Regions from separate parts of the Staphylococcus agnetis genome, predicted to be linked through region 2. Evidence: riboswitches for the same ligand, from Rfam matches in the RefSeq annotation. Region 2 holds a riboswitch; each other region holds the start of a gene.
The links. A riboswitch is a leader RNA that binds a small molecule or an ion and turns the genes downstream of it on or off. The one in region 2 is predicted to bind S-adenosylmethionine.
Positions count from the first base shown of each region.

Region 1: it holds a riboswitch for S-adenosylmethionine, as region 2 does, so the genes downstream of both, metK (methionine adenosyltransferase) here and GJE18_RS02570 (methionine ABC transporter ATP-binding protein) in region 2, are expected to answer to the same signal.
Region 3: it holds a riboswitch for S-adenosylmethionine, as region 2 does, so the genes downstream of both, metX (homoserine O-acetyltransferase MetX) here and GJE18_RS02570 (methionine ABC transporter ATP-binding protein) in region 2, are expected to answer to the same signal.

Region 1 is NZ_CP045927.1:1,394,930-1,397,205, reverse strand. Features, by position in the region: gene pckA (phosphoenolpyruvate carboxykinase (ATP)) at 1-520, opposite strand, end outside; SAM riboswitch class I at 734-847, shown strand; gene metK (methionine adenosyltransferase) at 952-2,151, shown strand; gene GJE18_RS06900 (nuclease-related domain-containing protein) at 2,240-2,276, shown strand, end outside.
Region 2 is NZ_CP045927.1:502,982-505,257, reverse strand. Features, by position in the region: gene GJE18_RS02575 (methionine ABC transporter permease) at 1-92, opposite strand, end outside; gene GJE18_RS02570 (methionine ABC transporter ATP-binding protein) at 85-1,113, opposite strand; SAM riboswitch class I at 1,211-1,317, opposite strand; gene GJE18_RS02565 (thioredoxin family protein) at 1,357-1,671, opposite strand; gene GJE18_RS02560 (toprim domain-containing protein) at 1,637-2,032, opposite strand; gene gcvH (glycine cleavage system protein GcvH) at 2,115-2,276, opposite strand, start outside.
Region 3 is NZ_CP045927.1:2,445,583-2,447,858, reverse strand. Features, by position in the region: gene GJE18_RS12095 (AzlC family ABC transporter permease) at 1-447, shown strand, start outside; gene GJE18_RS12090 (AzlD domain-containing protein) at 444-773, shown strand; SAM riboswitch class I at 832-933, shown strand; gene metX (homoserine O-acetyltransferase MetX) at 1,007-1,972, shown strand.

The DNA.
Region 1 (2,276 bases), 890 kb from region 2:
AGGTTTCTGAACGAATGCCATCTTTTTCTGGATTTGCTTTGAATGTAGGTGCAGAAATAATCGTAAAATCAGCTTTTATTTTTGCAGCCTCTTCTTTAGAGTTTGGTTTGATAAATAAATTTTGTGCAAATAAGTTATGCCACGCAAACTCATTGACGACTGTTAAATCGAGCTGTGAATCTTTATCACTACCTGCATAACCATTGAAAACAAATATCTCATCTTTACTGTCCAAATAATCAATCACTTGATAGTATAAGTTTAAAAACTTTTCCTCTGAAATAGGTTGATTAATTGTGCCCCAATCAATATCATCTTTTACTTGAGGATTGTCTACAATATATTTATCTTTTGGAGAACGTCCAGTATAAACGCCCGTTTTTGCATTGATGGCCCCGAGTTCTGTTAATTCAGCTTCGTCTCGTTTTAATATTTTGTTATAAAGTTCTGTTGTTGTAAGTTGAAAATGAGATGAAGGCTTGTCTTTTAAAGCGTCAATTGCTTGTGTGTCAAACGACATGATTTTATCCCTCCAATAGTTGTTTCGGCAATGTAAGCCTTTACAATTCAAGAGTATAACACATTGATTTCATAATCCATACCAAAATTAGGTAATTTGGAGAGAAAAATAGTAAAATAATTAGGTTGTTAAATCGCTTTTATATTTGTGTAACATAAGACGAAACTGAATTGACACTATTAAAAAATTTATGTAATATAGGACTAACGGATTCTCTTATCCTGAGTGGTGGAGGGACATGGACCCAATGAAACCCAGCAACCTCTTCTTTCAATAGAAGAAAGGTGCCAAACCGTTTGCAGACATATATAGTCTGAACGATAAGAGCGAATGGACGTTAAAGGCCTTCTCTCTATTTTATAGTGTGAAAGGCTTTTTTTATTGGCTCAGTCACAGAGAGAACTTCGTAATAAAATTTAAAGGAGCTTAATATGACTTACAATAGACGCTTATTTACTTCAGAATCAGTTACTGAAGGACATCCAGATAAAATTGCCGATCAAATTTCTGATGCGATTTTAGATGAAATTTTGAAAGGTGACCCTAATGCGCGTGTAGCATGTGAAACGACTGTTACGACGGGGATGGCGTTAATCGCTGGTGAAATCACAACATGTACATATGTAGATATTCCTAAAGTTGTGCGCGAAACGGTTAAAGAAATCGGCTATACGCGTGCAAAATATGGTTATGACTACAAAACAATGTCAGTGCTTACAGCAATCGATGAACAATCGCCAGATATCGCACAAGGTGTGGATCGCGCTTTAGAATATCGTGAAGATAATCAAGATGAGGTTCTAAATACGGGTGCTGGCGATCAAGGATTAATGTTTGGTTATGCCACTAACGAAACAGATACATTTATGCCATTACCAATTGATTTGTCTCATAAATTGTCTAAACGCTTAACAACGGTGCGTAAAGATGGTACGTTAAGTTATTTAAGACCAGACGGTAAAGTTCAAGTTACTGTTGAATATGATGAAAACAATCAACCAAAACGTATTGATACTATCGTTATTTCATCACAACATCATGAAGATATTGAATTAAAAGATATTCAAGATGATTTAAAGAAACATGTGATTTATCCTACAGTAGATAAAAAGTTAATCGATGAGGATACAAAGTTCTTTATCAATCCTACAGGCCGTTTTGTTATCGGTGGTCCTCAAGGGGATGCAGGTCTTACAGGGCGCAAGATTATCGTTGATACTTACGGCGGTTATGCGCGCCATGGTGGCGGTGCATTTTCGGGTAAAGATCCGACAAAAGTAGACCGTTCTGCTGCGTATGCTGCACGCTATGTAGCTAAAAACATTGTCGCTGCAGGCCTAGCAGATAAATGTGAAGTCCAAATTGCATATGCAATTGGTGTCGCGCAGCCTGTATCTATTTCAATCGACACGTTTGGGACAGGCAAAGTTTCAGAAAGTATCCTCATTGAAGCGGTAAGACAAAACTTTGATTTACGACCTGCTGGGATTATTAAAATGTTAGACTTACAACGTCCTATTTACAAACAAACTGCTGCATATGGTCATTTTGGACGCAATGATATTAATGTTCCATGGGAAAAAACGGATAAGATCGATATTCTTAAACAATCAGTAGAAGCATTAAAATAAAGTTTTCTTAATTAAGATTCGCGATTTGATTCGCTTTTTTATATAATGATGATAATAAAGCAAATGAAGAAAAGGTAGGTAATTGTTCATGTCACAATTAGATCCCATTCAAATTGGGTTAATCG
Region 2 (2,276 bases):
AGCGTTTCGTATGTTGCAACCCAGACCTCTGGCCAACGTACATTTGGCATTGTCATCATTTCATGTAATATTTCGCCAAAACTCTTACCCATGTGCAATCACCTCTACTTCAATGTGTTTCAATTCTAAATCATGTGTCAGTTGTTCAAAGTCTGCTTGCGCAACATTTGGAATATGTAAAACAATAAATCCGATGGCACCTGACTTAGAATGTTTAATATTAGCCTCTAAAATATTTACCTCAACGTCATGTGTTTTTGAGATATATGAAACGATAGGTTGTGTTGTTGCTTCACCTGAAAAGTTAAGTTTAACGAGCTTGTCATTTGAATTTAATTTTACAAGGCCTGAAATATCCTCAAACTCAGCATTAGGTTGAAGATCTTCTTGAACAAAACGCTTAGTGACAGAATGTTCTGGATTTTCGAAAACTTCAGATACTTTACCTTGTTCAATTACCTTTCCATCTTCCATTACTGCCACTTCATCACAAATACGACGAATGACATGCATTTCATGAGTGATAATAATAATCGTTAAATTTTGTTCCTTTTTCAATTGAATGAGTAAATCAAGTATTTCATCTGTTGTTTGTGGATCAAGTGCACTTGTTGCTTCATCACAGAGTAATACTTCCGGGTCGTTTGCCAGCGCCCTTGCAATACCCACACGTTGTTTTTGTCCCCCGGACAATTCTGATGGATAGGCGTGTTCACGTCCCTTTAATCCAACTCGTTCAATGAGTTCTAAAGCTTTTAACTTAGCCTCTCGTTTAGAAACGCCTGCAATTTCTAATGGAAATAATACATTGTCAAGCACCGTGCGTGACCATAGTAAATTGAAATGTTGGAAGATCATACTCACCTTTTGGCGCTTATACCTTAAAGCACGTTTGCTCAATTTCCCTATATGATCTCCACCGATGATGACATCACCTGATGTAGGTGTTTCAAGATAATTAAATAATCGCACTAACGTACTTTTACCCGCTCCAGAAAAACCGATAATACCAAATATGGTACCTTTATTGATTGTTAAATTAACGTGATCAACAGCTAAAACGGATTTGGATTTGCTCTCGTACTGTTTGACGATATCCTTAAGCTCAATCATATTGCTCCCCCTTATGTGTTGCAAATCATCAAATATCAGAATAAAAAAAGCTTTCTCCTATATAAAAATAAGAGAAAGCATAGATTCCGATGCGTTTCTCTCATCTTCAAAAGTAAAGATACTTTATGTGAATTGGCACCATTTCTAAATATAGACGGTTGCCGGGCTTCATAGGGCACATCCCTCCACCACTCTAGATAAGAGTTTTCTGAATATTGAATTGTTTAAATCTTATCATTATCCTCAAGTTTCGTCAATCACTTTTTTCAATCTTTCTAATAAAAATGGGACAGACTGAAAAGCATAAATGCGGTCCACTTCTTTGTCATCACGCATGATTAACAAAATGGGTACTGATTGTATTTCAAAGGCTTGGCTAAATTCAGGATAAAAATTGAGGTCGCGTTTTTCTAAAGGTAACTGTGTCACTTCATTTACAATATGCAACATTCGTTCTGAGACTTTACATGTCCCACACATCGGAGTATAGCCGAAAATTAAGTGTATATTGTGCTTTTTTTCTTTAAATGTATTGTTCAATTGCTCTGAAACACTCATGATATGAATATTTTCCTTTAACATAAAAATCCGTTTTAACATCAAATCCATGACGCCCTAAAACGTTTGAGAGGTAATCTCTTGGGCAACGTGCCACTTCACTATAAGTTGAATCAATAAAAATATCTGTACTTTCACTTAAATACTTCGAAAACCATTTTCGTATCTTTCGCCCCTCAGCATCAGCATCAACAAGAATGTATACTTGCTTACCGTATAATGATTCTATCATATTGTCTAGTTTCTCAATTCCCATTGTGCCATGCGTACATATGATATCGACTGGTTCTAATAACACTTCCTTAACTCTTTTTTTATCAGATTTGCCTTCTACAACAATTACTTTATTAATCATCGCCATGGTCTTCACCTTCTAAAAAGATAGTATTCAGTGCAAAAAAACTCCAAGATAGTCCAAGGAATATCTAGGAGTTCAATAATTATTATTCGCCGATCATTTCTTGATAACCTTGTGCATCCATTAAAGCATCAAGTTCACTTTCGTCGCTTAATTCAACTTTCACCATCCAAGCTTTTTCATATGGTGATTCATTTACAGCTTCTGGTTCATCTTCAAGATCTTCATTCACTTCAATGATTTTACC
Region 3 (2,276 bases), 510 kb from region 2:
TTATTAAGTATGACTCTCGCCCCAAACTTTAAAGCGACATCTTTACCTCATCGTATAGGTATCGGATCGTTATTAACGGATGAGACATTTGGTATCGCAATTACACCACATACAAAAGGAGCCGTAATCGGGAGACGTTGGATGCATGGCATCAATATAACAGCTTACATATTTTGGATTTTTGTATGTATTCTTGGTGCGTTACTTGGTGATATCTTTTCGAATCCTGAGGCGTTAGGATTGGATTATGCGATTATCGCCATGTTTATTTTCCTTATGTTAAGTCAATTTGAAGGTCTTACGAAACCAAAGTTACATCTCTATTTAAAATTGGTATGTATTGTCGTTATACAAATGATGGTACTCAGTCTTGTAATGCCATCTTATATCGCCATTTTAATTACATCAATGGTTACTGCTGCAATAGGGGTGGTGATGGACCGATGACAATGTATATTCTTTGGACGATTATTCTATCTGGTATAGGCACGTTATTATTACGTATTACGCCTTTCATCGCAATCGCACAATTACAACTTTCTGAAAAAGTCATTCAATGGTTATCTTTTATACCAATTACATTGTTTGCTGCCTTAGTTGTCGATGGATTAATTATTCAAGAAAGTGGTCACTTTGGATTTCGCTTAAACTGGATTTATGTATTCGCAGTTATACCAACACTCCTCGCTACTTTGATATCAAGGAGTTTAACCATTGCTGTTATTATAGGTATGGTAAGTGTTGCATGTTTAAGACTTATTCTACCTCTGTAAACATTTGCATGAATATTCTGAATACGTTATGATATGAATTAATGAATTGAATACTGAAAGCTTATTAAGAGAAGTTGAGGGATTTGGCCCTGTGATGCTTCAGCAACCACTTAGTGATAAGTACGGTGCTACAACCAACGAATGTTTCGAGTGATAAGTCAATGATTAACATGAGTTGTATTGCCGTACAGACGGTAGTACAACTTTTTTGTTTAGAGGGAGGGCATGCTAAATTGACACATTATACAGTAGATACACTGCATTTAGGTGAATTTAAAACAGAATCAGGTGAAATGATTCAAGATTTAAAATTGAGATATGAACATGTAGGATATCGAGGACAACCTCTGGTATTAGTATGTCACGCATTAACAGGAAACCATTTAACTTATGGTACAGAAGATAACCCTGGATGGTGGCGTGAAATTATTGATGGCGGCTACATGCCGTTACATGATTACCAATTTTTAACATTTAATGTGATTGGAAGTCCATTTGGATCTAGTTCGCGGCTAACAGATTCACAATTCCCTTCGAGGTTAACAATCCGTGATATCGTTTGTGCTATTGAATTAGGATTACAAGCGCTTCAATTTGAAACGATAGAAGTGTTGATAGGCGCCTCTCTCGGTGGTATGCAAGTACTAGAACTCTTGTATAACCAAAAATTTAAAGTGAAAAAGGCAGTCATTCTGGCTTCAACCGTAAAAACGTCTTCTTATTCACGCGCATTTAATGAAATCGCACGTCAAGCGATACATTTAGGAGGAAGGGAAGGCTTAAGTATTGCGAGACAATTAGGTTTTTTAACCTACCGGTCGTCTAAAAGTTATGAAGCGAGATTTACGCCGGATGAAGTAGTAACCTATCAAAAGCATCAAGGTGATAAATTCAAAACATCTTTTGATTTGAAGTGTTACCTCACACTGCTAGATGTGTTAGATAGTCACAATGTATTTCGAGGGCGTCAAAACGTTGAACACGTTTTTCGTTCGTTAGATACAAAGGTGTTAACGATGGGATTTACTGATGATTTACTCTATCCCGATGATCAAGTCGCGGCGATAGGGGATTATTTTAAATATCACCGTCATTTTTTTGTACCAGACAATGTGGGACATGATGGCTTTTTGTTAAATTTCAATGATTGGGCACCTTATTTGTACCACTTCTTAGAACTTTCAAGATTTAGACGCTAAATTTAGACGAATATGTTACATTTTTGTTATAATCATGTAAATGAGATACACGTTGATGAGCTGTATTTGAGTTATGATAACTGAAATACAACTTACCTATTGTTTGTATTAAGCAGAACACGATATAAAGAAAGACAATGTGTAGGAGCTATCTCAAAACTATTTTAAATGTGTATTGGCGAAGGTTTAAAATTTACTTTAAAAATAAAGATAAAAAACGGATGTTACGTGATTTTATTCGTAATATGAAACTATAATTCGAACGCATGACGTCTGTTGTAAACCACTCTCAAAGCCTGTAAAA